Regions from separate parts of the Intestinimonas sp. HCP28S3_D6 genome, predicted to be linked through region 3. Evidence: riboswitches for the same ligand, from Rfam matches in the RefSeq annotation. Region 3 holds a riboswitch; each other region holds the start of a gene.

Region 1 (10,052 bases), on a different contig from region 3:
GCCCAAATTCGTGGATTATGAGACCGGTGCCTTCTATATGGAGAAGCCTGAGCACATGACTCACCTGGTGGGGAACGTGCTGGTGGTGAAGAACCATCCCCGGATTCTGTTCCGCGGAAAGCTGGACTCGCTGCAAAGCGCGGTGGTCTTGGCCCAGGTGGACATCCACGACCGGGGAGGCAGCCAGGCCCTCATCGACGACCTGGATGACATCCTGAAGATCCTGCGGGAAATGATGCGCTGCGACGTGCTGGATGAGCCCTTCCAGATGGACACCATCATCGGACTCACCCACGCGGAGCTGCGGGAGCAGTCCCACGATCCCCAGCGGTTCTTTGGGGTCAAGGCTATGGTCCTGCCCGACTACACCATGGGACGGGACTTCGCGCTGCTCAACCAGCTGCGCACCGATGTGCGTGAGACGGAAGTGGCGGCGGCCAACGCCTTCCACACCGGCGCGAAGTACACCCGGGGCGATATCATCGAAGAGCTCAACCGCATGTCCAGTGCCATGCACATTATGATGTGCCGGTATCTGGCTGGACAGTATCAGAGCGGAAATAAAACTTGACAAAGGAGCGCCAAACACATGATGGATCTGGACCGCGTCAACGCCTATATGGCCCGTGTGGAGGAATCGGAGACCAAGACCTTCAAGCCCGTCAGCAACAAGCTGAAGGTGGGCCTGGATTTGGGCACGGCCTACATCGTCATGGTCGTCCTGGACGAGGAGGATAATCCCATCGCCTGTGAGAAGCAGGCGGCGCAGGTCCTGCGGGACGGCGTGGTGGTGGACTACTCCGGGGCGCTGCGAATTGTTAAGGAGCTCAAGGCAAAGCTGGAGGAGCGGCTGGACATGGAGCTGGTGAACTGTGCCATCGCCATGCCCGCCGGGACTGAATCCAGCACAAAGACCCACCAGTACGTGGCAGAAGGAGCGGGATTTGAGGTCACCAATGTTCTGGATGAGCCCACCGCTGCCAATTCCATTTACCAGATCGAGGACGGTGTGGTGGTGGACATCGGTGGCGGTACCACGGGCCTTGCCATCCTGAAGGGCGGCAAGGTGGTCCAGATTGAGGATGAGCCCACCGGAGGTACCCACCTCACCCTGGTCCTGGCGGGGAACTTCCACGTCTCTTTCCAGGAGGCCGAGGCCATCAAGCAGGATTACTCCCGTCACAAGGAGATCCTGCCGGTGGTGAAGGCAGTGGTGGAGAAGATGGCCTCCATCGTGAACCGGTATATCGACAAGGAGCACACCGACGCCATCTATCTGTGCGGTGGTACCTGCTGTCTGACGGGGATCGAGGGCATCTTCGAGAAGGAGACCGGCATCAAGACCATCAAGCCGGCCAATCCCTTCCTGGTGACGCCGGCCGGCATCGCCATGAACTGTAAGGTCTGACGAGACCCAATGAATGATTTAGAAAGGAGGGGAAGGCATGGACCATAACGCCATCGTGGAAGAGATCCTCCGTCGCGTCGCGCAGAAGATCTCTGAAACGGAAGGAAGCTGCGCCGAGTGCACCGACTGCGGCGGAAAGCCGGGTCTGCTGATCCTGACTCAGGATCACGGCACCGACTGTCACGCGACCTTGGAGAACGAGACCCTCAAGGCCCGTTACCACACCGACTGCGCCCTGATGCACCACTACGAAGTGGACCTGGACGCCTATGAGGCCGTGGTGCTCTTCAATCTGAGCTGTGACGCCATGGCGGCGCTGGCATCCGGCGCCTGCGACACCGCGTATACCCGTCTTGCCTCCAAAGCCATCCTCTCAGGTAAAAAGGTCTATGTCCCCACCGAAGAGGTGGAGCTGTATCAGTATAGGGAGACGGCGCCCGCCGCTTACTACAACATGATGCAGCAGAAGCTGGACCTGCTGGTAGCCTCCGGCGTGGTGATCTGCGCCCAGGCCAGCCTGGAGCAGGTCATCCTGGGCAACGCATCCCCCGTACCCGCCGCGGCCGCGCCTGTGTGTGCCGCTGCTCCTGCCGCCCCTGCTCCCGCAGCGCCCGCCCCTGTGGCCGCCTGCTGTGAGGAGAAAGCGGTACGGATCGAGAAGCGGGTTCTCACGGAGAAGGATCTCATCGAGGCCAACATGAGCGGGGTTACCAAGGTGCACATCGGTGAGAAGACCATTGTCACCGCGCTGGCCAAGGACGCCGCCAAGGATCGGGGCATGACTATCGTCCGGGACGAAGACTAAACGCGGTTGGACCGCGGGGGAGGGATTCCCTCTTCCGCTGTCCCGCGTCAAACAGGGGGACAACGTATGAAAGTGGCAAAGGTCATCGGCAACATCTGGGCCACCCGCAAAGAGGAGAAGCTGGCCGGATATAAGCTGCTCATTGTGCAGCCCATCAACATCCTGGACGGCTCCAAGGATAAGACCCCCATGGTGGCGGCTGACATCATCGGCGCCGGCGTGGGAGAGACGGTGTTGATCGTCGGCGGGAGCTCGGCCCGGAGCGCTGCCGGGGACATGTCAGTCCCTGTTGACGCCACCGTTGTGGGCATCGTGGACGACCAGGAGATCGATTCCAGCGTTTTGGAGTAACAGCCGGTGCCGCCCCGCCAGGGCGGTACATGGCAAAGGGAATAAGGCGGTGAAAGCATGAATCTGACCGAACTCATCAAGGCATCCGGTATTGTTGGCGCCGGCGGCGCTGGGTTTCCCACCCACGTCAAGCTCAACGCCAAGGCCGAATGCTTTGTGGTCAACGCCGCAGAGTGTGAGCCCCTCATCGAGACTGACAAGTATCTGTGCCGCACCTATGCGCCCCAGATCGTAGCCGCGGTGGTGGCAGTGGCCGCCCACCTGGAGGCCAAGCGGGCAGTCATCGCACTCAAAGGAAAGTATAAGGCTGAGATCGTGGCCTTGTCCGACGCGATCAGGCTGGCGGGCGCTCCCGTGGAGATCTTCGAGATGGGGACCTTCTATCCCGCCGGCGACGAGCAGACCATGGTCCAGCAGGTCACCGGCCGGTCGGTACCGGAGCGGGGCCTGCCCCTGGACGTGGGCTGTGTTGTGGACAACGTGGGCACCCTGCTCAACATCTTCGACGCCATCCAGGGCCGTCCCGTGGTGGATAAGTTCCTCTCCGTGGTGGGTGAAGTAAAGGCCCCCATCATGCTCCACGTACCCGTGGGCACCGCCATCACCGAATGCGTGAAGGCGGCGGAGCCGACCATCACCGACTATGCCCTGATCTTGGGTGGTCCCATGATGGGCAAAGTACTCCTGAGCCAGGCGGACATTGATGCCGCCGTGGTTACCAAGACCACCGGCAACATCATCGTCCTGCCCAAAGACCACTATCTGTTCAAGCGGGCCACCCTGCCCATGGAGGCCATCCGGCACCAGACCCGCAGTGCCTGCATCCAGTGCCGGATGTGCACCGACCTCTGCCCCCGGTACCTCATCGGCCATCAGATCCGCCCCAACCTGGTGATGCGGAACCTCTGGCGGGAGCCGGGGATGGAGGACAACGCGGAGTACGAGCGCTGCTTCGGCGACGCGGCCAACTGCTGCGACTGCGGCGTGTGCGAGATGTTTGCCTGTCCCATGGGCCTTTCGCCCCGGAAGGTGAACCAGTACATCAAGGGCCAGCTCCGCGCCCGCGGCATCCAGGTGCCCCGGAACATGGAACCCCAGGCCCGGTCCTTCGTGGACCAGCGCCACACCCCCACGGACCGCCTGGTGGCCCGACTGGGGCTCTCCGAGTACTACGGGCTCCACGCCCACGAGTGCATGGAGCTCAGCCCCAATGAGGTCTTTATCCCCTTCTCCCAGCACATCGGTAAGCCCGCCAATGTGGTAAAGGCGGTGGGCGACTATGTGGAGCGGGGAGAGATCCTGGCCGAGGCCGCCGAGGGACTGTCCGCCAACATCCACGCCAGCATCTCCGGCGTGGTGGTGGAGGTCACCGATAAGGGCGCCCGTATCAGCAGCCGGAAGGAGTGAGAAGCATGGGAAACGCCAGCAGACTTGCCATCGGCATGGTAGAACTCAACAGCATCGCGCGGGGCATCGAGACCTGCGACTACATGGTGAAGGCGGCTCAGGTGGACCTCATCCGATCCTCCACCGTCTGTCCAGGTAAGTACATGGTACTCATCGCCGGAGACACCGGCGACGTAAAGGCCTCCATGGCCGAGGGCATCAAGCGGGGCGGCGAGTGCGTGGTGGACACGCTGACCCTCCCTAATGTCCATCCTCAGGTCATTCAGGCCATCAGCATGACGACCCAGGTGGAGAAGCCGGGCGCCGTGGGCGTCCTGGAGTTTTACTCCGTGGCCTCCGCCATCACTGCCGCTGACGTGGCGGCGAAAGCGGCCAACATCACCCTCATTGAAGTCCGCATCGGCTACGCCATCGGCGGCAAGGGTTATGTGACCCTCACCGGCGATGTGGGCGCGGTCCGGGCGGCCGTGGCGGCCGCAGAGCGGGAAGCGGAGCTCCTGGTGGGCACCACCGTTATCCCGCGTCCTTCCCCCAAGCTGTTCCAGTCTCTGCTTTAAGCCGGAGCTGACAGAAGGCTTCCCAATGGGAGCAGACCCATTCTGAGAAGAGAAGGAGAGTAAACTATGGATTATAGTGAACTGATTGCTGCTGCTGATCCCAGCATATTTACCGACAGTATCTCCGCATGGATCTCTGGTATCTCTATCAACTCCGTCATCATGCTTATCATGATGATCTTCATGCTCGTTGGCGCCATCGACAAAATCCGCGGCAACAAGCTCGGTTATGGTGAGAAGTTTGAAGACGGCTTCAACGCTATGGGCGGTCTGGCCATGTCCATGGCCGGCGTCGTGGCCGCGGCCCCTGTTCTGTCCATGCTGCTGGGCCCCATCCTGAAGCCCATCTACGGCATCTTCGGTGCCAGCCCCGCCATGTTCGCCACCACCCTGCTGGCCTGCGACATGGGCGGCTATCCCCTGGCCATGCAGCTGGCCGGTGAGGACATCGCCATCGGTAACTTTGCCGGCCTGATCCTGGGCACCATGATGGGTCCCACCATCGTGTTCACCATCCCCGTGGCTCTGGGTATCATCAAGAAGGAAGACCGCGGCTACCTGGGCGCCGGTGTTCTGGCTGGTATGATCACCATTCCCATCGGCTGCATCGTGGGTGGCCTGATGATGAACACCCTGGCTCCTGAGTATCACCTGGGTATCATCACCATCATCCAGAACCTGATCCCCGTCATCATCATCGCTGCTCTGATCGTCATCGGCCTGTGGTGTGCCCCTGGCCCCATGATCAAAGGCTTCAACGTGTTCGGTACCGGCGTGACCATCGTCATCACCGCCCTCACCGCCATCGCTGTCTTTGAGCAGATCACCGGCATCATGTTCCCCGTGTTCCACATCATGGTCGAGAACCCCGCCGATGGTTCCCGTGGTCTGGACAGCGGACTCCTGGTCTGTGGCCAGATCGCCATCGTCCTCATCGGCGCCTTCCCCATGGTGGAGTGGATCACCCGCACCTTCGGCAAGCCTCTGGAGAAGATCGGTGCCGCTCTGGGCATGAACGAGCAGGGCTCTGCCGGTATGGTGGCCAACCTGGCCAACAACATCGCGATGTTCAACATCATGGGCGAGATGAACCCCAAGGGCAAGCTGCTGAACGTGGCCTTCTCCGTGTCTGCCGCCTTCGTGTTCGGCGACCACCTGGGCTTCACTGCCGGCAACAACCCCGACATGATCTTCCCCGTGATCGTTGGCAAGCTGGTGGCTGGTGTTACCGCCATCATCGTGGCCAATATCCTGGCGCCCAAGCTGCTGTCTAAGATCGAGAACGTGAAGTTTGACTAACTGGCAGCGCGGAAAGGTAAGGAATCGCTATGAACGTAAGTGAAGAACTCATTCGCAGCATTGTAGAAAAGGTTATCGCCGAAGCGGCGGGCTCTACCGGCAAGTGCGACTTCCAGAAGCAGGTGGACCCCAGCGGCGTCATCGGCGTCAAGACCTCCACCGTAAAACTGGAGCCCTTTGAGGGCCGTAACGATGTCAAGCTCAAGGACGTGGCCACCCTGGAGGAGGCCCCCCGCATGGGCTGCGGCATCATGGAGCTCTCCGACGGAGCCGACTTCGAGTGGACCCTGACCTACGATGAGTGGGATATCGTGCTGGAAGGCCGTCTGGAGATCAAGATCGACGGTCGTGTGGTGGGCGGCGACGCCGGCGATGTGATCTACATCCCCAAGGGCAGCCATATCCACTTCAGCACCCCCGACTATGCCAAGTACGCCTACACTGTTTTCCCCGCCGACTGGCAGTAACCAATTCAGATGGACCCCGCCGCAGGAACTGCGGCGGGGTCCATTTCGTTTTTGAATGTGTTTCCCCCCCCTTGACAAGGAGGCAAGAGGGCCAGTATAATACATATAAGCCAAGCTGACAACTGAATCATAAGTGGTACACAGGTGCTTTGACGAGCTCAAAAGGGAAGTCGGGTGAGAATCCCGCGCAAAGCCGTTGCTGTATTGGCGAAGTGGTCCCCATTAGGTCACTGGAGCGGAAGCTCTGGGAAGGCGGGGAGCGCGTTTGGACGCCTAAGTCAGAATACCTGCCTGTGTATGGCGCACACGAGACCTCCTCGCGCTTAGGAGGGTGCAGTTCCCACGGTGAGAGCCTGTGGGCCGTTGCTGTATCCTTTTTAAGAGGGATACGGCTTTTTTGTTGTCGGCGCTAAAGGGTGGACGGGACGAACCGCCATTCCTCCTTATGCGATGTGTCAGGTGGCCAACTTCACCTCCCTTTGGAACTGGTATGGCAAGCTGATGCAGGGCAAGGACCCATAGCTGCCACTGTGGGTCCAGCCATACCAGGAAATACCCGCCTGTGGAGAAGAGCGGAGCCATCCCGATGCAGGGATGACTCCGCAGTTTTTTTGCCGAAAAGAGCCGAAAAAAGCGGTACCACACTGGTGTTCCGTTGACAAAAAGGATGTGGCCCGATATAATCATACTGATGATATATGCTGCCGGCTGGACGGCAGGCCGGGCGGCAACGCTGCCCGTGAAGGAGGAGACGGATCATGAAACGAGATCCTGTGAAAGCAACTGTACTGGCCACCAAGCTGATCCCAAACGTATCTCCTGATCTGGCCAAGGAGTTTGGCTTGCAGCCCGGCGAGAAGTCCCTGGCGCTGGTTACTGCCGACTGCGATGATGTGACCTATACCGCTCTGGACGAGGCCACCAAGAAGGCCGACTGCCGTGTGGCCTACGCCAAGAGCTTCTACGGCGGTGCCGCCAACGCCAACACCAAGCTGGCCGGCGAGATCATCGGCATCCTGGCTGCCCCGAACCCTGCTGAGGCCAAGGCCGGCCTGGAGGCTTGTGTGGACATGATCGAGAACGTGTGCCACTTCGTCTCCGCCAACGAGGACGACACCATCGTCTACTATGCCCACTGCATCTCCCGGACCGGCTCCTACCTGTCCGAGGCCTGCGGTATCCAGGAGGGTGAGGCTATCGCCTACCTGATCGCGCCTCCTCTGGAGGCCATGTACGGCGTAGATGCCGCTCTGAAGGCCGCCGACGTCCGTCTGTGCGTGCTGTATGCGCCCCCCAGCGAGACCAACTTCGGCGGTGGTCTGCTCACCGGCAGCCAGTCCGCCTGTAAGTCCGCCTGCGACGCCTTCGCCGCCGCTGTGGAGTTCGTGGCCGACAACCCCATCGACTGATTTTTGCCCCATCAACGGCCCGGAGACGGCGTAGAATCACCGCTTCGGGCCGTTTTTTGCCCGTTCCGAATACTGAAAGGGAGGAAGTCTATGCGTATCATCATCTCACCAGCTAAGAAAATGAACGAAGATCTGGACGGGCTGCCGCCTAAAGAGCTGCCTGCTCTGCTGGAGGAGACAGAGCAGCTGCTGGGCTATCTGAAGGGCCTTTCTTTAACGGAACTGAAGAAGCTGCTCGCCTGCAACGATCAACTGGCCCAACTCAACTACCAGCGGTTCCAGACCATGGACCTGCGCCAACGGTTGACACCGGCGCTTCTGGCCTATGAAGGGATTCAGTATCGTTATATGGCGCCTGCGGTATTTTCAGAAGGAGCGTTGGCCTATGTGCAGGAGCACCTGCGCATCCTCTCCGGTTTTTACGGAGTGCTCCGCCCCTTCGACGGAGTGACTCCCTACCGGTTGGAGATGCAGGCCAAGCTGAAGACTCCGTTTTGTAAGGACCTCTATGCTTTCTGGGGAGGCAAGCTGGCCGAGGCTCTGATGCCCGACGGCGTGGTAGTGGATTTGGCCTCTGGGGAGTATAGCAAGGCGGTGATCCCCCACCTGCCCGCCGGAACAAGGGTGATTACGCCCGTTTTCGGGGAGCTGCGTGTCGACGGAAAGATAGTGGAGAAAGGGGTCCATGTCAAGATGGCCAGAGGGGAGATGGTCCGTTTTCTGGCAGAGGGCAGCGTGGAAGACCCGGAGGGCATCACCGCCTTCGAGGGACTCCATTTTCGGTATTGCCCACAGAGATCCCAGCCGGACCGACCGGTCTTTCTGCGCGATGTGGAGAAAAGGTAAAGTGGGGTAAAATTCCGTTGACGGTGGCATAAATAGCATGTATAATGTAATTGTGAAAGATTGTGTTTGGGACAGAAAGGACCATGGAGCTATGAGCGATGCTGCTGCGGAAAAAGCCACTGTGCTCACGCGCAAGTGGAGTTGCCCCAGGCCCGTTGAAGAGACATGACCTGCTTTTCGAATGGAAAAGCAGGCTATGTCTTTTTCTTTTGCCCGAACGCAGGAAAACGCCTGCGGACGGATGGCAAGGGAACTGATCCGACCATTCGATTTCAGAGAGTAGAAAGAGAAAAAGGAGCATTTCGATGAGTATTGCCAATATTCTGAGCCTGTTGGGCGGCTTAGCGCTGTTCCTGCACGGAATGCAGATGATGAGCTCCGGCCTGGAGGCCGCGGCCGGCAACCGTATGAAGAGCATCCTGGAAAAGCTGACGGCCAACCGGGTGCTGGGCGTACTGGTGGGTGCGGTGATCACCGCCGTCATCCAGTCCTCCTCCGCCACCACGGTCATGGTGGTAGGCTTCGTTAACTCCGGCATGATGACCCTCACGCAGGCGGTGTGGATCATCATGGGCGCCAACATCGGCACCACCATCACCGGACAGCTCATCGCCCTGGACGTAGGCGCTTTGGCCCCCTTCTTTGCCTTCCTGGGCGTGGCTATGATGGTATTTTTGAAAAAACCGCAGCTCCACCACTACGGCAGTATCCTGGGCGGCCTGGGTGTCCTCTTCATCGGTATGGACATGATGAGCGCAGCCATGGTCCCCCTGCGCGAAATGCCCGCTTTTGTGGACCTGATGACCAAATTCTCCAATCCGGTGTTGGGTATCCTGGCCGGCGCACTCTTCACCGCCCTCATCCAGTCCTCCTCCGCTTCTGTGGGTATTCTCCAGGCGCTGGCCAACAGTGGCGTCATCGGACTGGGCAGTGCCGTGTATGTCCTGTTCGGCCAGAATATTGGTACCTGCATCACCGCTGTGCTGGCCTCGGTGGGCACCGGGCGCAATGCCAAGCGGACCACTATCATCCACCTGATGTTCAACATCATCGGCACCGTTCTATTTACCACGCTGTGCCTGGTGACCCCGCTCCTGGGGATCTCCCTGGTGGGTTTCGTGGAGAGCCTCACGCCCAACAGCCCTGCCTCTCAGATCGCCAACATGCACACCCTCTTTAATATCGTCACCACGCTGCTCCTGCTGCCTCTGGGCAAGTGGATGGTGAAGGCGGCCATGCGCATCCTGCCTGAGCGCAAGCAGGATCTGGACGAGGGAATGCATCTAGCCTACCTCACGCCCATCAACGCCAATCAGGACCGTACCATCGGTCAGTCTGCCATCTATATCAGTCAGCTTCGTCAGGAACTCAACCGCATGCTGGACATGGCGAAGGAAAATGTCTCCACCGCCTTCCGGGCGGTACTGGACCGTGACCCTTCCTTGGTGACCAAGGAGGAGTCGGTAGAGGAATATATTGACTTCCTCAACAAGGAAATTTCCC
Region 2 (10,052 bases), on a different contig from region 3:
GGAAGCTGTGCTCCGCTCTGACGCTGGAAGTAAAAGCGGTAGCGGACACCGACCCGGAGCCGGTACTGTTTCCCCACCAGCAGCGAGTGTTCATGATCCTCCTCATCCAGGAGCCGAACTTTTCTGCACTTCTGCAGGGGCAGTACCGTAACCTGAATGCACACACCCTCCACCACTGCATAATCCTCCAGTGTAAAACAGCGAAAGAGTAGGACAGCTCGAACCAGTGCGAGAAGGAACGCCGTGCTGCTCAGAATCAACATCATCCGATCCCCGGCCGCCAGCCACACCGCGACCCCGACCAGGAGAAAACCCACCCCCGCAGCAATGGTAAGAACCCACCGGCGCAGCAGCGGGGGCGGCCAAGCACTCAGCGCAGCCCTCATAGACACACCCTCTGAAAGAGGATCTGCTTGCGCAGATACAGGTTGGAGACCGCCAGTACCACCGCGTCCCTCTTGGGACTCTGCCGCATCAGGTGGGCAATGTTGTAACAGGTGGTAGCGTCATCATAATAGAGTGCATCCAGCAGCTTTCCGCTGTCTGAGACATCCCGGGCATCCGCCTCTTCACATTTGACCAACTCCGCAGTAGACAGCATGGCCTGCCGGGTAAGGGCCAGGATACGCCGTTCCTGCTCGGTGGGGCGGTCTTTCCTCAGCAGCCTCTTCGCCGACGCCGCAGGCACCCGATGCGCCGACGCAAGCCGGGCGTAGGACGTCAGCCGGCCGAAAAAGCTGTTGTCTATGGGGGTCACATAGAGGTTGCACAGCAGGTCATAGAGGGCGTCCACCTGGGAATCCCCTTCTCCGGCCATGACCAGCCCCCTGGTCATAAGGCGACAAAGCAGGCCATCAAATGCGCCCTTCTCTTCATCCGGCAGCGTAAGCTGTTCAGCAGCTGTCTCAAAATCCCGCCGGAGCTGTTCCCGATCCCGGAAACGCCAGCACAGGCGGCTCCAGAGGATCAGTTCCGCAGGCTCCATAACCTGCTCCCGGCGGTTGAGAACTACCACGGGAACCTGGACTCCTTTCCGGCCCTGGTGGAGCTGCAGCTGACCGGCACAGGTGTAAAGCGTATATGTCTTCATCAACAGACGCCTCCTTGATTTCGTATATCTTTCCTATACGCAGCCGGCGCCCGGATTTCAACAAAAAAGACAGGCGAGATATCCTCTCACCTGTCCTGTTGGCTTATTCTGAGCGGTTTACTCCCCTTTTTTCTGCTCCAGCAGACTGATCATCCCACACACCACCGCTGCTTCTTCATCTGTCAGGCGGGAAAGATCCACCAACCGCTTGTTGTCCCGGCCCAACAGATAATCCACCGACACCCCGAACAGGTCGGCGATGCGGATCATCACATCATAGGATGGCAGACGAATGTCTGTTTCATAGGAGGATACCATGCTGGCAGTGACGCCGATTTTCTTGGCCACTTGCGCCTGTGTCATGTGACGGTCCATCCTAACCCTTTTCAACCGCTGCGAAAAATCAACCATGAGCCGTATCCTCCTTTTCTTATAGTGTAAACGACTCATATTTTCTCACAGAAATGTTATCTACCCAATTTAGTTGACCCATTCGCAATTCACTGTTCTTTTGCTGACATGTATAACTTTTCCTGCAAAAAGAAAGCGATATGTCCAGGGTACTTTCTCTATTTTTGATGAAACTATTAGTCAGGAATATCAAAGCTGTTCTCAACTTCAGCCTTTTCTCTTAGACCTCCGCGGCGTGGATCATATTGGCTTTTCAGTAACTTTGCCATACCATTTTCCATAAGAATTATTATGCACTTGCATTGCACAGAGGATTGCGGTATAATGAAGCGAAAATTCAATACAGGACAGATACGATGAGAAACTTGTTTCCGAACAGGTGCTCTTTATCATAAGCCGGTGGGAATCCGGCGCGGAGGCCGTATTCGTCGGAAGACGTCAGCCGGCAGTGATCGTACATCCATGTACACCCATGGCGCCTTTTGGAAGTCGTAGACTGTTTTTATGTAAGTGCGGTCTTTCCAAAATGGGAAGATCGCACATTTTATATTACAATTTAACTTTTTGTGGCTCCTCACAGAAGCGAGGGGCTGAACAAGGGAATCGGGTGAGAATCCCGGACGGTAACCGCCGCTGTAAGCGTGATGTCCGCTGCTCGTCAACGAAAGTTCGCCATTGGGGACGTACCCTGAGAAGGCAGAGCAGACCGGCGAAGGCAGAGAGCTGCCCCAAGCGCGAGTCAGAAGACCTACAAAAAGAAGAGGGACGGGTGCGGGACGCTGCGCCCGTTCGCTGTGCGCACAGAGAAACGGCTGTGGATATCATGTCCACAGTCGTTTTTTGTGGAGAGGGGGATCGTTTGTGGAGGAAAACAAAAGGATAGATGAGCAGAAAGCACAGCTGATGGATATTCTCTTGAAGGACGAGCCCCTGAGCGTGGAAGATGAGGCTCTGTGTGTCTGCTGCTCCATGGACAGCCCGGAGGGAGCGGAACTCTGTGCCGCTTTCACCGATGATGAACTGCTGGAGCTGCTGCGTGTGACAGCGCGGCGACTGGATCACTCCCCAGCCCAGGGAGAGGTTCACTGGCTTTTGCGGCAGTATCTGCGCAGCCGGTTCCGGAACTGGCCGGGAACGCTGCGGGCAGCGGGCCTGAGCCGGGCGGCGGGCCGTGGGGGCCTGTCCTGTGAGGAGGCGGCCCGGAAAGAGCAGGAAGTCATGCAGATGCTCTCCCGGGTGCGGGAAGCAGCGGAGAGGCTGGGACGGATTCCCCATCCCTCGGAACTGCCGGAGGTATGCCGGACACTGCACAAACGGTACCAGACCTGGGGCCAGGTATTGGCGGCGGCTGGTGTGGAGCAGGCGGTTGCCGATAGCCTGTGGAAAGCGGATGACTTGAAGGAAGAGGATCGTCAGCGCCTTGGACAGCTCCGAGCCATTGCGCAGAAGCTCAATCGGGCACCTCTGCGCAGTGAGATAGCGGAGGAATTGCGCACACCCCTGATCCGACGCTTTGGTTCCTGGAGGAATGTTCTCTACCAAGTTGATCTGGAGCCGGTTCAGCGGATCTCGCCTTTTGTCAATGCGCCGCTCCGTCGGGAGGAAACCCGCTCCAGGGCCGCTCACCGGGGGGACTTATACGACTGCCACTACCGGCTGCTGCGGCTGGAGCCGGAGACCGCTGCGGATCTGGAACTGGTGCGGAATCTGGCGGAAGAATTGGGACACACCCCCCATCGCCGGGAAGTGCCCGCTGAGGTTCGCCGCCGGCTGCAGGAAGCCTGCGGTACCTGGTCCAATGCCCTGTTCCAACTGGGGCTGCAGGAGTGAGTCCCATTTGTCCGAGAATACTGCACAGGTACGCTGTGCGTTTCCATAGAGCTTATCATGGAAGAAAGGGAGAACGAAATGAAGAAAAAGCAGTTGTTATCCGCATTGCTGGGCGCTGTCCTTGCCCTGTCCTTGGCTGCCTGCGGGGGAACGCCCACGTCGGAGGAAACCCCCGGCGCCCCCGCCCCATCCCAATCGTCTGCCGCCACGGTGGATCAGACCCGAGAAATCGTCTTTGCGGCATCTCGTGATCAGTGTCCTGGAGAGCAGGACGCTTACTACGCCTCCATGTCCCTGGGGGTATGGGAGCCTCTGATCACAAAGGACGAACACGGAAAACCCGCTCCCGCGCTGTCCACCGAATGGGAGCACAATGAGGACTCCACCGTCTGGACGTTCCACCTGCGGGAGGGAGTTACATTCTCCAACGGCACCCCGTTCAATGCCGACATCGTGCTGGCCAACTTTGACCGCATGAAGAAGGGGCCTTTTGAGTCCTCTTTTTACGGTATGAACATTGATACAATCTATCCCGGCCTGCTCTCCTACGAAAAGACCGATGACTACACCGTAGTGCTTACCCTGGCTGAGGGGCAGCCGCTGCTGGACTATACCATGGTTAACTACGGCTCTGCCATCTTTGAGCCCTCCTGCTTTGCCGAGGGCGGCACCTTCAGCGGATTCCCCATTGGCACCGGCCCCTATGTGGTAACAGAAAACGTGCTTGGTCAATACTGTGTGATCGAACGTAATGACAACTATTGGGGTACCCCGGGCATCGCCCAGACCTTCCGCTTCAAGGTCATTCCCGATGCCGAGACCCGCTATACCGCCCTGCGGGCCGGTGAGGTTCAGGGCCTGTGTGATCTGGGCGCCATCTCGCCCTCTCAGGCCGCGGAGATCGACGGCGACCCGGCCTACAATGTGTCTGTGGGCGATTCCGGCATTACCCATTTTCTCAATGTGAACGGCGGTGCGTTCCCCTTCAACGATGTGCGTATGCGGGAGGGTTTGTCCCTGCTGCTGGACCGCCAGACCATCATCGACAGCTTCTATAACGGCTACGGCATTGCCGCCGGCGGATTCTTAAATTACACTTCCGCCTTCTATGAGGAGCAGCCTGTACAGCACGATCCGGAAAAAGGCGCTGAACTGATCCGTCAGGTGGTGGGCGACCAGGAGGTGGAACTGCTGTTCCTGCTGCCTGGCGTGGACGCCAACCGCTACCCTTATCAGGAAGAAGCCGAGTATATCCAGGCCCTGCTGGAGAATATTGAGGGCACCAACATCAAGGTCAGCATCCAGCAGATGGACTGGGGCCCCTGCAAGGAGGAAATGGAGGCGGGGAATTATAACCTGTGCCTGAAGATTCAGGGACTGCCCTCCGCCAATCCCTTCTCCCTGTTCAAGGGCTTCATGTATACAGAGGGCGGCACCAATATCAGCTATGGTCTGGGCTATCACAACGACCATGTGGATGAACTCATTGAAGAGGCGGCCGTCTGCCTGGATGCAGACCGGCTGACTGAGATCTATCGGGAGCTCCAGGAGATCTCCGCCGAAGATTTCCCCAACATTCCCGTGCTGTACTCTCAGGAGGTGGTGGCATCTTCCAGCTCTATCACCGGCTATCAGGCCACCGTGTACGGACTTACCGGCTTCACCCAGGTCTGCTGGGCCGAGTGATCCAAATATTCGAAAACAAGCCTCCGCCGCAAGACGGAGGCTTGTTTTCCATACCAACCATGTTTTCAAAAGGCGGTGGATCATGGCAATCCTAACCTATATCGGACGCAGACTGCTGGTACTGATCCCGGTTCTGCTGGGCATTTCGCTGGCAGCCTTCCTGCTGGGGCGTATTGCGCCTGGCGACCCTGTGGATGACGCGCTGTTCCGCATCGGCATTGAATTCCCCACGGAGGAAGATCGGGCGGCCATGCGTGCTGAGCTGGGATTGGATCAATCCCTGCCGGCGCAGTATCTGGACTGGCTGAACAACGTGCTGCACGGAGACCTGGGCCGATCCTACATTGGAAACAAGGACATTGCCAGTGAGCTGCTGACCCGCCTGCCCATTACGTTAAAGGTTTCCCTGGCCGCCATGCTGGTGGCTGTGGTCTTTGGTGTGGGAGGCGGTGTGCTCATGGCAGCTTGTCACGGCACATGGCTGGATACCGTGCTCAAGGGGCTGTCTACCCTGTTGCTGTCAGTCCCCGGCTTCTGGCTGGCCTTGTTCCTGATCACTGTGTTTGCGGAATGGCTTCACCTGCTGCCCACCAGCGGTCTGGATCGGGGGCTGGCCTCCCTGGTATTGCCCGCGGTGGCCCTGTCTGCGGCAAATGTGGGTTCCACCTCCCGGTTTACCCGCGGGAACATCCTTGCTCAGCTTGGAGAACAGTATATCGTGGTGGCAAACGCCAAGGGCCTGTCTCAGCGGGCGGTGATGGTGGGGCACGCCTTCCGTAACTCCCTGGTGCCCATCATTACGCTGATCGGCAACTATTTTGGGGGGATCCTGGGCGGAAGTACCATCATTGAGAATATCTTTGCCATCCCCGGCCTGGGCAGCTATGTACTCTCTTCCATTCAAAACCGGGACTACCCTGTGATCCAGGGATATGTACTCATTACCGGAACAACCTTTGTGCTCATCACGCTGGCCATTGACCTGCTTTACCTGGCGGTCAATCCGAAGATCCGTCTGCAGGGGGGAACCGCATGACAAGGCGAAAGAAGCAGAATATTCAGCTTGCAGCCGTCTGTTTCATTCTGGCGGCTATTGTCCTGATGACCATTTTTGCCCCATGGCTGGCCCCCTATGATCCTCTGGAGGTACATATGGAACTCCGGCTTCTGCCACCCTGCTGGGCCCATCCTTTGGGTACCGACGCCCTGGGCCGCGATGTGCTCAGCCGCGTCATCTATGGCGGCAGAGCGTCTCTGCTTTTAGCTGTGGTGGCGACTGCCTGTTCCATGTGTGTGGGATTGGTGGTTGGCGTGGCCGCAGGTTACTGTGGCGGGATCGTGGATGGCGTGATCACCGCGATCTCCAACGTATTTCAGGGTCTGCCCGGTATGGTGCTGATGATCGCTCTGGTAGGGGTTATGGAACGGGGAAGCAAAAGCATCATTCTGGCCCTGGTCATTACTTCCTGGGTCGGCTTCTCCCGCCTGGTGCGGGGAGAGGTTCTGAAGGTCAAAAGCGAGCTGTACGTGGAAAGCATGCGATGTCTGGGCGCGGGGCACCTGCGCATCATTCTCCGCCATGTGCTGCCCAAGATCCGCACCAACATCATCATTCTGTTTACCACCCGGATCGGGCGGGTGGTCCTGTCTGTGGCAGGTCTGGGCTATCTCGGTCTGGGCATTCAGCCGCCTACGCCTGACTGGGGCGAGATGGTCAGCGGAACCGCCCGCCGCTATTTCCGCAGTGCGCCTCATCTGCTTTGGGCACCGGGTATCTGCATTATCCTGCTCACGCTGTCAGTCAATTTGTTGGGTGACCTGCTGCGGGACAGGCTGGACGTAAAACAGGATTCCGTAAAGGAGCTGTGAGCATGGTACCTGATATTGAAATCCAAAACCTGTCGGTGTGCTTTGATACCGCCCAAGGGCCGGTATATGCCGTCCGGGACTTGTCCACAACCTTTCGGGCCGGGCGCATCTCCGGGGTTATTGGGGAGAGCGGCAGCGGAAAGAGCGTCATGGGAATGTCTCTGCTGCGGCTGCTGCCAAACACGGCCCGGGTAACAGGCAGATGCTTCTTCGGACAGGAGGAGCTCTACTCTATGCCGCTGCGGAAACTGCGCAAGCTCCGGGGCGCGGCCATCGGGCTGATCCCCCAGAATCCCAATGCGTCTTTGGACCCGGTGATGAAGCTGAGCCGCCAGCTCACCGAGGCTATTACCACTCACGGCCGGCGAAACCGGAGAGAGGCGAAAAAGCAGGCGGCAGACCTGCTGCGCCGATTCGGTTTTGAAGAGCCGGAACGCATCCTGACGCAGTATCCGTTTCAAATGAGCGGAGGCATGAATCAGCGGCTGGTTTCCGCCTTGGGTCTGGCCTGCCGTCCGGGCTGGGTCATTGCCGACGAACCTACAAAGGGACTGGATGCGGTCATCCGCAATCAGGTATATTCCGTTTTGCGCCAGATTTATACCGAGCATCACTGCAGCATGATCGTGATCACCCATGATCTGTCACTGGCCCGACGACTGTGTGATGATATCCGGGTACTCTACATGGGGCAGATTATTGAACAGGGGACAGCGGAGGAAGTGATGGAACGGCCCAGGCACCCTTATACGGCAGGGCTGATCCACTCCCTGCCCAGCAAAGGGATGATACCCATACCGCCCCCGGATCCCGAGAGAATGGAGCATACTGGCTGCCCCTTCTATCCCCGCTGCCGCCAGGCGGGAGAGCGGTGCAGCCGGGAAAAGCCGGAAGATTATACGCTGCCTGAGGGCGGGAAGGTGAGGTGCTTTCTCTATGAGTAAAGTGCTGGAACTGGAAAAGGTCAGCAGGGTCTTTTCCAGCGGTGTGTTTCGGACTCACACCATCCGGGCAGTTGATGAAGTGAGCTTCGCCCTGGAGCGTGGAAAGACCTTTGGGCTGGTGGGCAACAGCGGCTGTGGGAAAACGACTCTGTCCCGTATGATTACCCAGGTGCTCAAACCCACCAGCGGACGCATCTGCTTCGAGGGAGAGGATGTGGCTGCCTTTGACCGCAGACAGCGCAAGACCTATCACCGCCGCGTGCAGGTGATATTTCAAAACCCTGAGGGCTCTCTGGATCCCTCCATGCGGATTCAGGACAGCCTGCTGGAGGTTATGGCGATCCACCGGCTGGGCGAGAACAGGCAGGCGCGTATGGACAGAATCCAGACGGCACTGAAACAGGTGGGGCTGCCCGATTATCTGCTCTCCCGCTATCCTCACCAGATCAGCGGAGGAGAGGGCCAGCGCCTGGTAATCTGCCGGGCCCTGCTGCTGGAGCCCGAGGTACTGCTGCTGGACGAGCCGACGTCCATGTTAGACGTGTCGGTGCAGGCCAGTATCATGAATCTGCTGCGGGATCTGCAGCAGGAACTGGGTCTTACCTATCTTTACATCACGCATGACATTGAGCTTTTGGGGTGGATCAGCCACACCATCGGCGTGATGCAGAATGGACGGCTGGTAGAGGTCGGGAGCCGGGAGCAGGTAATGGGAGCGCCCGTTCACCCCTACACAAAGGAGCTGCTCTACTCTTATGCCCACTGGGAGGGGGAAAAGGCATGAAGGAACGTGTACCCATTCCGGACTTTGCCCGGCAGTGGACGGAGCATGTGGAGGCGAGCACCTCCCTGCGGATGAGGGACGATGAGGCGGAGCGGGCCTTCTGGCGGGAATTTATCCAGAGGAAGGTCTATGCGCCGGAACCCTCCGCCATTCAGGTGCTGGAGTATCTGCGTCCGCTTCTGCACACCCACGGGGTGGAATCTGTGCTGGAGCTGGGCCCTGGCTGGGGCAGCTATACCATAACATTGGCAGAACTATGCCGTGAAGTGGCCTGCGTGGACATCTCCCGGGATGTGCTGGACTTTATCCTCCGCATTGGAGCGGAACACGGGCCGCATAATATTACAGCATTTCATGCCAAATGGGAGGAATTTGTGCCGGAGCGCCAGTATGACCTGGTCTTTGGCTACAACTGCTTCTATCGCCAGGCTGATCTGGAACGCTGTTTTCAGAGGATGGATCAAGCGGCGGAGAAGCTGTGTGTGGTGGGCATGAACACCGGTCTGGCCCCAGCCTGGATCCACGAACTGGATGAGGCGGGAGGGCAGGTAAACTGGGAATGGAAGGATTATATCTACTTTGTGGGTGTCCTCTACCAGATGGGCATTGATCCCAACGTGATGGTGCTTCCGTTTGAGAAGGAGCTCTCTTATCCGGATATTGAAACCCTGATACGGGGGGAATGCGCCCGCTGTGCCCCCGGGACGGTGGATGCGGAAACGGCTGCGAATATCCTGTGCCGCCATTTTGTCCAGACGCAGGACGGCGGTTGGCGGGCAACAGTTCGGTATCACAGCGGCGTGGTCTGGTGGACGCCGACTGGGCGGCAGTGGGGATGAGTACCGCCGCCTGACAGAAGTAAACGGGCGGGCATAGCCATTGCGCTATGCCCGCTCGTTTGATTGGCGGGACGGATGATGGTGGGGCTGGACAAACAGCCCGGGCCGGACAAACCGGTTTGTACCGGGTTTGTGGGGAGGGCCCTTTTATGAGATATCCTATCCCGCCCAGGGAGTGTACAGACAGTAGGCTGGGCAGAGTTCACCCATATAAATCCACACATTTTCACCCATTTCGATGGGCTCCGGGAAAACCAGATTGGGGATCATCAGTTTCAGGGTGGTACGCTTACGCCCCTTGATGTTTTCCCCGTCCGGGGTGGGCGCTTTGCGGAAGTGTTCGATCCGCTGGGCCAAATCGGAGATACCCAGTTCCCTGGACAGCCGGGGGATCACCTCATCCTGTACGGCGTATACCACATGGTCGGGATTTTCAAACCAAGCTCGGTTCATCATAACGAATGCCTCCTATTTTTGATGTCGCAAACATCGGAGCTGCTGTCAGCCGGTCTTTTGTACCAGCTTCTTGATCTCGTCGTACTTGCCCGTGATATAGCCATAGTTCTCCCGGCGGTGGGGGATGGAGCAGCCGCTGCAGT
Region 3 (10,052 bases):
GAGCTGGGCCGGTTTATGCTGGGGCCCTACGGCTGCCTGGTGACCCGCGCCACCCACTTCAAGCACACTTATAAGGAGTACGTGGGGGTGGACGCCTGCGCCGCCAACCTGATGCGCCCCGCCATGTACGGCGCCTACCACCACATCACCGTCATGGGCAAGGAGGACGCCCCCTGCGACCACAAGTACGACGTCACCGGCTCCCTGTGCGAGAACAACGACAAGTTCGCCGTGGACCGGATGCTCCCTGAGATCGAGCGGGGCGACCTGCTGGTCATCCACGACACCGGCGCCCACGGCTTCTCCATGGGCTATAACTACAACGGCCGTCTCCGCTCGGCGGAGGTCCTGCTTCGGGAGGATGGCTCCACCCAGCTCATCCGCCGGGCCGAGACCCCCGACGACTACTTCGCCACCGTGTCCTTTTTCTTGTAAGAAAAAGGACCAAAAAGAACTTTGTTCCCGCTCTGAAACCGGTTGAAACATAGAGACGCCGGTGCACGGTGACCGACGGAACACCACAGCCCCACACTCCAATGGAACAACCCCAGTTACTCTGCCCCTGTAAGAAGAAGGACCAAAAAACTTTGTTTCCGTTCTGGGACTGGTTCAGACACAAAAAGCCGATGCACGGTGACCGGCGCAAGACCGCATCGGAACATCTTTATAAAATCGACAGGGCCCGTCTCGCTCTCCTGCGCGAGACGGGCCCTGTATCTCTCCCTGTACACATAGCATTGACTTTTATATCAAGTCAATGCTATGCTTTTTTTATCCACATGATGGGAGGAATTTGGATGGATTTTTCCTCTGTTTGGGACCTGGTTCTGAAAAACGCCGGTCAGACCTTTTACACTGTAACCGGTCTCCCCTTCACTTATCAGGTGCAGGACGACGTCGTTCGGACCAGCCGTACCAATTACCGCCTGACAAAGCGGGACTTCGAAAAAGCCTTTGAACGGATGCCGCTGTCCGGCCCCGGCCCGCTCAACGACATCGTCCGCGGCCCGTCCTATGTCTTCGCGATCCTGAACAAATTGCTCTGAGCTTATAGGAGCAGCCGTGCCATATCCTGCGGCAGGGGACAGGTAAAGGTGAGCACCTCCCCGGTGACGGGCTGTCGGACGGTGAGCTCCGACGAGTGGAGGGCGGGACGGGGGATAAGGTCCTTGTCCTCCGTGCCGTAGAGGAAGTCCCCCGCCAAGGGACAGCCCAGATAGGCCATATGGACCCGGATCTGGTGGGTCCGCCCCGTCTCCAGCGCCAGCCGTACCATGGCACGGTCCCCCGTCCGGCAAAGGACCTGATAATGGGTGCGGGCGGGCAAGCCGTCCGGCCGCACTGCCCGGGCCACGATGGAGCCCTCCGCCATGCCGATGGGGGCGTCCACCGTCCCCGCCTCCTCCGCCGGTCCCCCCAGGCATACCGCCAGATAGATCCGCCGGAATTCCGCCGTGTGGAGCTGGTTTTTCAGCACCTCCTGGGCGTGGGGGTGCTTGGCCACCACCATGAGTCCTGAGGTCCCCTTGTCCAGCCGGTGGACCGGGTGGAAGTCGTCCTCCACCCCGGTCTTATCGTAATAGCTCAGCAGAAAATTACCAATTGTATCGGAAAAGTGGCCGGCGCCGGGGTGGACCAGCACCCCAGGGGCCTTGTTTAGGACCAGCATATCCCCGTCCTCATAGACGATATCCAGGGGCCCCTGCGCCGGCACCACCCCGCTGCGCCGTTCCGGGTCGGAGAGCCGCACCGTCAGCACCTGCCCCGGCTCCACCCGCCGGCTGGTAAAGACCCGCTCGCCGTCCAGCAGGATGCCGTCCTCCAGCCACTTGACCCGCCGGATCACCGTGCCCGAGAGGCCCAGCTCCTTCCGCAGCAGGGTGTCCACCTTCTGCCCCGCCCGCTCCGGCGGCACAGTGAGGCTCACCCGCCGCACCTGTTTTTTCACACCACCCGGCGCTTCCATGCGCTCCACAGACCGTTTCTCCTTCCTAAAAGATAAATTTTACATGTTGTTTTCAGTATAGCATGCATTTCCCACCTGTCCAGTCTATTTTGCTTTCCACCGGAAATTCCACGCTCTTCATTGCCATCAGGGGAAAAACGCGGTATAATGAAATAGATCAATCCGATTCCATAATAAGGTGGGACCGCCATGGGAAAGCAGCTGGGCTTTTACATCCACATACCGTTTTGCAAAAGCAAGTGCGACTACTGTGACTTCTACTCCCTGTCCGGCCGCACCGAACGCATGGATGATTATCAGAAGGCTCTGCTGACCCACATCAAGGAGACCGCCCCCCAGGCCAAGGGCTATCTGGTGGACACCATCTACTTCGGCGGCGGAACCCCCAGCTTCTACGGAGAAAAGCGCATCCGGGAGCTGCTCTCCGTGATCCGGCGGAAGTTCGAGGTGGCCGGCAACGCCGAGGTCACCATGGAGGCCAACCCCGAGAGTGTGGACAAAAAGAGCATGGTGCGCCTCCGCCGGGCGGGGATCAACCGGGTCTCCCTGGGGATGCAGTCCGCCCACGACGACGAGCTCGCCGCCCTCCACCGGCCCCACACCTTCCAGCAGGTCCAGGAGGCGGTGGCCGCCATCCGGGAGGCCAAGATCAAGAACTTATCCCTGGATCTGATGTACGGTCTGCCCGGCCAGGACATGGCTATGTGGCAGGACTCGGTAGAGAAGGCCATCGCCCTTCAGCCCCAGCACATCTCCGGCTATGGCCTGAAGGTGGAAGATGGCACCCCTCTGTGTGCCCGTGTGTCCCGAGGTGAGGTTCTCCCCAACGACGACATGCAGGCCGACATGTACCTGTGGATGGTGGCCCGGCTGGAGCATGCCGGTTATCGCCAGTACGAGATCTCCAACTTCGCCCAGTCCGGCTTCCAGTCCCGGCACAACCTGAAATACTGGCTCACCCGGCCCTACCTGGGCTTCGGCCCCGGTGCTCACTCCGACTTCGGCGGCCGGCGCTTCTCCTTCCTCCGGGACCTGGACGGCTACATTGACGGCGTGCTGGGCGGCAAGCCCATCATCGACTCCGACGACCTCATCCCCAAGCGGGAGCGTTCAGGAGAGTACTTGATGCTCCGACTGCGGACCACCCGCGGCATCGAGGAGTGGGAGTACCGGCGGGAATATTTTATGAACTTCGACCCCATCGAGGCCAAGCTGGCCGAATATGAGCACAACGGCTGGGCAGCCCGGGACGGGCACCGCTGGCGGCTCACTCCCATCGGCTTCCTCATCTCCAACCAGCTTATCGGTGAGCTGCTGGAGCGGCAAGAGAGCGCCACTTTGGAGACTACCCTTCCCAAAGTGCAAAAAACACCTCCGCCGCCCCCTCCCTCCGAGCCATCCACCCCCTGATCCCAGCGTCCCGTATACCGTCCCGGCAGGCCGTCATGACCCGGTCTGCCGGGATTTTCGTTTGCCGCGCAGGCATTCTAACTTTTTCCTAACATTGGTCTCTCCCCCAGCAAAACGACAGCTTTTCCCAGCCTCTGCCGTTTACAAAAAAGGGGGGGTGTGTTAGGATTATACCTATCATGGATGGGCCGCCCAACGGCCAGTCCCGTTCCCTTTCACCCTGCAATGATTTTTGGAGGCAACAGCATGAAACGATTTGGCATCCGGGCCACTGCGCTGACCCTGGCCGTTCTGGTGGGGCTCTCCCCCGCCGCGTCCGCGTCCATCGCTCTGGGCGACGAGCTCCACGGCGGCACCGTCTCCCTGGCGCCCGGCTCTGATCTGGTGGAGCAGGTCTTCTGGAGCAACTCCAAGTCCGACCTGCGCACCGAGCGGTACATCTCCTACTCCCCTGCCGATGGCGTCTACCCCGTGGTGGTCTACGGGGACAAGCTCATGTCCCGGCAGGACCTGGCCACCATGGCCAAGTCTCTGGAGGCCCAGGGGCTCCGGGTGGTGGGCGGCGTCAACGGCGACTTCTTCGACCTGTCTACCGGCAATGCCCTGGGTGTCATTATCAGCGACGGCGTATTGCGCACCACCTCCGGCGGCTACTACGCCGTTGGCTTCCTGGCCGATGGCACCGCCTTTATCGGCAAACCCGACCTGGCCGTCACCGCCACCTTCAACGGCTCCACCATGCGGGTCACCGACGTGAACAAGACCCGCACCGCCGCTGACGGCACCCATGAGGGTGGTCTCTACCTCTATACTGACGAGTTTAGCACCACCACCCAACATACCAGTCCTGGCTACGACGTGATCCTCACCCCCGTCACCACCAATGTGGGCCAGACCGTGGACGTAGATTTGGACGTCACCGACACCGACGGCACCGCCTCGGAGGCTGCCGCGGAGACTCCTACGGAGACAACAGCTCCGGGCACAGATGCCGCATCCTCCGGCGACATTGCCACCGATTCCCAGAACCTGGAGACCACCACCCCCGCTGAGGGCACCCGCCAGGTGGACGAGGTCACTGCCTCTCTGCTTCTCTCCGATGAACTCACCGTGGGCGGTCGTCTGGTGTGCACCGTTGATCAAGTGCTGGAGTCCACCACCTCCATCCAGATCCCCGAGGACAAGCTGGTCCTCACCGTCAACAAACAGAACAACGAATGGCTCCTGGGCCAGGTGTCCTCCCTGAAGCCTGGCGACCAGGTGAGCATCGACGTCACCGCCGCCGACAGTCGGTGGAATGATGTGGTCACCGCCATCGGCGGCTACTACAAGATCGTCACCAATGGCCAGGTGGGACCCCAGACCGACTCCACCGCCAACCCCCGCACCGCCATCGGCATCAAGGCCGACGGCAGTGTGATCTTCTACGCCATCGACGGCCGGCAGTCCGGTTACAGCGTGGGTGCCACCCTCACCCAGGTGGCCCAGCGGCTCATTGAGTTGGGCTGCGTAGAGGCCGTGGCTCTGGATGGCGGCGGCTCCACCACCATCGGCGCCACCATGCCGGGGTCCTCTGCCATGGAGATCCTCAACTCCCCCTCCGACGGCAGCCTGCGCACCGTCAGCAACGGTATCTTCCTGGTCTCCAGCCTCAAGCCCAACGGGGTGCTGGACCACTACTATGTCACCCCCTACGACTCGGTGGTCCTCTCCGGTACCCAGTTGGCCCTCACCGCCACCCCGGTGGATGAGAACGGCTACACCTTCTCAGACAGCACCGCCGTCTCCTGGTCCATCCGCAACGGCGACGGCATCGTGGACGTAAACGGCGTCTTTACCGCCGGCAGTGAGAGCGGCACCACTCAGGTCACCGCCTCTGCCAACCGGGCCGAGGGCAGCGCCTCCATCACCGTGGTCAAGACTCCCGACTCCATCTCGGTGACCAACCAGGCCACCGGGGCTCCCGTCACCTCCATCGCCCTGGACCCCCAGGAGAGCATCGATCTCACTGCCAGCGCGGTCTGGAAGAAGATCGCACTCACCAGTCAGGACACCTGTTACACCTGGTCGGTTGACCCCGCCGTCGGCACCGTGGATGAAAACGGCGTTTTCACCGCCGGTGCCAAGAGTGCCACTGGCAATCTCACTGTCAGCGCCGGCGGTACCTACATCACCATCCCCATCACCGTGGCCGGCCACATCAACACGCTGGACGATTTCGAGACCGATGAGGGTCTCTCCGCCCTCACCAGTTCCTCCAACGCGGTGATCAACCGGGAGTCCTCCGGCGATCTGGTGCGCTACGGTAAGCAGAGTGCCCGGGTGGATTACAGCGCCGGCGAGACCGGCTCCGCCTCTCTGGGCTCCTCCCTGGCCATCCCCACCGGCGACCGCTACCTGAGCATGTGGGTCTACGGCGACGGCTCCGGCAACACCCTCACCGCCACCATCGCCGACGGTGCCGGCATCACCAGCGACGTGGTTCTCTCCGCTTTGGACTTCACCGGCTGGAAGCACCTGACCGCCGCCCTGCCTGAGGGCACCGCCGCCCTCCAGGGGCTCACCGTGGTCTATGGCGGCGGCGAGAAGGCCATCGGCACCATTTATCTGGATCAGTTCACCACGGCTACTGAGGCGCTGACCGACGAGACCGTCCCCACCGTTACCGTGACCGCCGAAAACGGCAAGCTTACCGGCTACGTCTCCGACAACGTGGACAAGGACTTTGCCAAGTCGGCCATCACCTTGACCCTGGATGGCAAGAGTGTGAACTTTACCTGGAATGAGTCCACCGGCACCCTGACCTATACCCTCCCCATCAGCGACGGCAAGCTCCACCGACTCACCATCACCGCCGTGGACCAGAGCGGCAATGTGGGCCGCGGCTCCTACAACATCCTTCCCACCATCAACGAGGACGGCTCCACCACCTCTCAGAGCCCCTTCGTGGATATGACCGCCCACTGGGCCGACCTCTACACCACCTACCTCTATGACATGGGTGTGGTTCAGGGTGTGGAGTCCAGCTCCGGCCTTCTCTTCCAGCCCGATAAGAACATTACCCGGGGTGAGTTCTCCCTGATGGTGGCCCGCTGGATGGGTCTGGATCTCACCGCCTATTCCGATGTCACCCTCCCCTTCGCCGATCTGGACACCACTCCCTCCTGGTGTGTGGACGCCATGAAAGCCATGTACGCCGAGGGCATCATCAAAGGCAGCCTGGATAACGGCGTCCTCATGGGCCGGGCCACCGCCTCCATCAGCCGGGCCGAGGCCATGACCATTCTGGGCCGCATCCAGGGCAAGGGCTATGTGACCCAGTCCCTGACCTTCAGCGATACCGCCTCCGTCCCCGCCTGGTCTCTCCCCTACGTGGAGTCCCTGGTGGGCCAGGGCATTATTTCCGGCTACAACAACCAGCTCCGGCCCAATGACTCCGTCACCCGGTCCGAAGTGGCCAAGATGCTCTTCTACCTCATGTAACCACCGTTTTTCCGCTCCCCGCCGTCTCACGACGGCGGGGAGTTTTTTTCCACCGCTCCGGCGCCTGTGGGGGAAAAGTCCACTTGACAGGGCAGGGAAAAGCCGCTATGATGATAGGTACCGGAGGGAACTTCCCCCCGGTGCAAGTGAATATCTCTGGTACGCAGGTGCGCCGATGGCGCTGCACAAGGGAAGCCGGGTGAGAATCCCGCACAAAGCCGTTGCTGTGTTGGCGGAGGGGTCCCCAGATGTCACTGGAGTAAGTGCTCCGGGAAGGCGGGGACCGCGCTGGACGCCGAAGTCAGAATACCTGCCTGCGTATGACGCACACAAAAACCTCTCCGAGCCTGGGAGGGTGCCGCGCTTCCGCCCTGTCTGGCGGGGGGCCATTGCTGCACGCTGTTCAGGCCGTGCAGCTTTTTTGCTGCCTGGAGACCGCCACGATGGAAAGGAGTCCGCCATGAGTGAACGTGACCGCGCCGGCGCCCCCAACTGGAAAGGTAAGGCCTTTTCCTTCTTCTCCCATCTCCAGTGCGAGTATTTCCCCTGCCATCCCACCAACGACCCGGACAATTTCAACTGTCTCTTCTGCTACTGCCCCCTCTACGCCCTTGGACCCGACTGCGGCGGCAACTTCCGCTACACGGAAAAGGGCATCAAGGACTGCAGCCGCTGCACACTGCCCCACCAGAGGGACAACTACGGCTATGTAACCGCCAAGTTTCAAGAGATCGCCCGCCGGATGGCAGAGGAGCGGGAGCGGCCCCGCTAAACACACCCCTTTTACGGGAAGGGGGACATATCACATCCTGCCATTCCTGTTTGTAGGATACGCGAAAAGGGTCCCGGACACCATGTCCGGGGCCCTTTTTGTCCGGGCGGCACGCCGTCTGCGCCCAAAAAACAAGTCCCATTTTGTGGGTTTCCGGTTGCGCCCCGGGCCAAAGCTGGTATAATAGTGCCCAGATGATTTTGGGGAGCCCCCGCTCCCCTTCACCAAAGATCGGGAGGGAACCACCTATGTGCATGGAGATCCGAGACAACACCCTTTATTTTGACGGCTGCGACACCACCACCCTAGCCAAGACCTACGGCACCCCGCTGTACGTCTACTCTCAGACCGCCCTAGAGGGACGCTTCCAGGCCCTTCACACCGAGTTCCTGGACAAGTGGGAGAACACCCGTGCGGCCTATGCCGCCAAGGCCTTCTGCACCCCCGCCCTGCTGCGGCTGGTGAAGGACGCCGGCCTGTGCGTGGACGTGGTCTCCGGCGGTGAGCTCACCTGCGCCCTCTCCGCCGGCTTCCCCGCCGAGCGCATCGAGTTCAATGGCAACAACAAGCTGCCCGCCGAGCTGGAGCTGGCGGTGGAGAGCGGCGTGGGCCGCATCATCATCGACGGCCTTCAGGAGCTCTCGTTGCTGGAGTCTATTTGCGCCCGGAAGGGCAAGAAGATGAAGGTCCTCTACCGGGTCACCCCCGGCGTCAAGGCCGACACCCACGACTACATCATCACCGGAAAAAAAGACTCCAAGTTCGGCATTCCCCTGGACGAGGACATCATCTACCCCGCCATCAAGGCCGCCATCGATTCCCCCTGGGTGGACCTGCTGGGCCTCCACTTCCACGTGGGCTCCCAGCTCTTCGAGGTCCGGCCCTACCTGGAGGCCCTGGAGGTGGTACTTGGCTTAGTGAAGGAGACCTGGAACCGCTACCACTTTGCCATGACCGAGCTCAACGTGGGCGGTGGCTTCGGCATCCGCTACACCGACGAGGAGCCCAGAGGATACGGCTGGTACCTGGACCCTCTCATGGAACGCATCGACGCCTTCTTCCGGGACCTGGGCCTCCCCCGTCCGGCGGTGGTCACCGAACCCGGTCGCAGCGTGGTGGGCGAGGCCGGCATCACCCTCTACACCGTGGGTTCCATCAAGGACATCCCAGGCGTTCGGAAGTACGTGTCCGTAGACGGTGGCATGACCGACAACATCCGTCCCGCCCTCTACCAGGCCAAGTACCGGGCCATCGCCGCCAATAAGGCAGAGGCTCCCACCACAGAGACGGTGACGGTGTGCGGCAAGTGCTGCGAGTCAGGAGACGTCCTCCTCCGGGATGCCACCCTCCCCGCTCTGGAGGCCGGAGACATTCTGGCCGTCCTCTCCACCGGCGCCTACGGCTACTCCATGGCCAGCAACTACAACTCCAACCCCATCCCGGCGGTGGCCCTGGTGAAGGACGGCCGCTCCGGACTCATGGTCCGGAGGCAGACCTGGGAGGACCTCCTCTCCACCAGCTGCGATCCCGGCCTGTAAATCAGCAGGAATCCATCCCCTCCGGCTGTTGCCGGAGGGGATGGACCTGCTTTTTGTCGTGTTCTCTCTGTTTTCTGTGGAAATCGCACAGCCTGCTGGGTTTGTATTTGTGCATTCTTATAATTTTTTTGCAGACCTGAATTTTCACCTGTTCTTTTGCTATGAGATGTGCTAAACTAAATAGCGTGAAATTGACTTGGCAACGGCTGTAACGAAGTGCTTGTGCGCACGGGCTGGTTACGGCGGTTGCTTTTCTTTTTACCAGCACATATTTGCCTAAGGGAGGAGCACATCATGTACCGTATCGTAGAAAAAACACCCCTAAACCCCACCGTCACCAAGATGGTGGTGGAAGCCCCCCTCATTGCCAAAAAGGCCCTGCCCGGCCAGTTTGTCATTCTGCGGGCCTGTGCCGACTCCGAGCGCATCCCTCTCACCGTAGCCGACTACGACCGGGAAAAGGGCACAGTCACCGTCATCTTCCAGATCGTAGGCGCCGGCACCATGGAGCTGGACGCCCTGAAGGAGGGCGAGTCCCTCCACGACTTCGTGGGTCCTCTGGGCCGGGCCAGCCAGCTGGACGGCCTCAAGAAGGTCTGCGTTGTGGGCGGCGGCGTGGGCTGCGCCATCGCCCTGCCGGTGGCCAAGGCCCTTCATGAGAAAGGCACCGAGGTCCATAGCGTGGTGGGCTTCCGGAACCAGGATCTGGTGATCCTGAAGGACGAGTTCCGCGCCTGCAGCGACAAGTTCGTCCTCATGAGCGACGACGGCAGCTGCGGCCGGAAGGGCCTGGTCACCGCCGCCCTGGAGGAGCTCATCGCCTCCGGTGAGCAGTACGACGAGGTCATTGCCATCGGGCCCCTGGTGATGATGAAGTTCGTGG

Evidence for each region. Region 3 has a riboswitch for cobalamin ahead of ACTNBK_RS09745 (cysteine-rich small domain-containing protein). Riboswitches for the same ligand answer to the same signal wherever they lie in the genome.
Region 1: it holds a riboswitch for cobalamin, as region 3 does, so the genes downstream of both, eutL (ethanolamine utilization microcompartment protein EutL) here and ACTNBK_RS09745 (cysteine-rich small domain-containing protein) in region 3, are expected to answer to the same signal.
Region 2: it holds a riboswitch for cobalamin, as region 3 does, so the genes downstream of both, ACTNBK_RS14425 (homing endonuclease associated repeat-containing protein) here and ACTNBK_RS09745 (cysteine-rich small domain-containing protein) in region 3, are expected to answer to the same signal.

What each region holds. Positions count from the first base shown of each region.
Region 1 is NZ_JBQHTM010000009.1:36,941-46,992, forward strand. Features, by position in the region: gene ACTNBK_RS04930 (ATP-binding protein) at 1-571, shown strand, start outside; gene eutJ (ethanolamine utilization protein EutJ) at 590-1,408, shown strand; gene ACTNBK_RS04940 (hypothetical protein) at 1,446-2,213, shown strand; gene ACTNBK_RS04945 (EutN/CcmL family microcompartment protein) at 2,280-2,564, shown strand; gene ACTNBK_RS04950 (4Fe-4S dicluster domain-containing protein) at 2,622-3,971, shown strand; gene ACTNBK_RS04955 (BMC domain-containing protein) at 3,977-4,528, shown strand; gene ACTNBK_RS04960 (ethanolamine utilization protein EutH) at 4,595-5,827, shown strand; gene ACTNBK_RS04965 (cupin domain-containing protein) at 5,857-6,294, shown strand; cobalamin riboswitch at 6,420-6,603, shown strand; gene eutL (ethanolamine utilization microcompartment protein EutL) at 7,053-7,703, shown strand; gene yaaA (peroxide stress protein YaaA) at 7,794-8,549, shown strand; gene ACTNBK_RS04980 (Na/Pi cotransporter family protein) at 8,855-10,052, shown strand, end outside.
Region 2 is NZ_JBQHTM010000053.1:1,528-11,579, reverse strand. Features, by position in the region: gene ACTNBK_RS14440 (hypothetical protein) at 1-386, opposite strand, end outside; gene ACTNBK_RS14435 (hypothetical protein) at 383-1,090, opposite strand; gene ACTNBK_RS14430 (helix-turn-helix domain-containing protein) at 1,208-1,501, opposite strand; cobalamin riboswitch at 2,049-2,271, shown strand; gene ACTNBK_RS14425 (homing endonuclease associated repeat-containing protein) at 2,363-3,331, shown strand; gene ACTNBK_RS14420 (ABC transporter substrate-binding protein) at 3,410-5,017, shown strand; gene ACTNBK_RS14415 (ABC transporter permease) at 5,100-6,053, shown strand; gene ACTNBK_RS14410 (ABC transporter permease) at 6,050-6,886, shown strand; gene ACTNBK_RS14405 (ABC transporter ATP-binding protein) at 6,889-7,830, shown strand; gene ACTNBK_RS14400 (ATP-binding cassette domain-containing protein) at 7,823-8,614, shown strand; gene ACTNBK_RS14395 (class I SAM-dependent methyltransferase) at 8,611-9,453, shown strand; gene ACTNBK_RS14390 (hypothetical protein) at 9,613-9,909, opposite strand; gene ACTNBK_RS14385 (cysteine-rich small domain-containing protein) at 9,955-10,052, opposite strand, start outside.
Region 3 is NZ_JBQHTM010000025.1:31,791-41,842, reverse strand. Features, by position in the region: gene ACTNBK_RS09770 (diaminopimelate decarboxylase) at 1-435, shown strand, start outside; gene ACTNBK_RS09765 (hypothetical protein) at 798-1,046, shown strand; gene ACTNBK_RS09760 (RluA family pseudouridine synthase) at 1,049-1,966, opposite strand; gene hemW (radical SAM family heme chaperone HemW) at 2,156-3,376, shown strand; gene ACTNBK_RS09750 (phosphodiester glycosidase family protein) at 3,623-6,859, shown strand; cobalamin riboswitch at 7,008-7,191, shown strand; gene ACTNBK_RS09745 (cysteine-rich small domain-containing protein) at 7,320-7,631, shown strand; gene lysA (diaminopimelate decarboxylase) at 7,880-9,169, shown strand; gene ACTNBK_RS09735 (sulfide/dihydroorotate dehydrogenase-like FAD/NAD-binding protein) at 9,464-10,052, shown strand, end outside.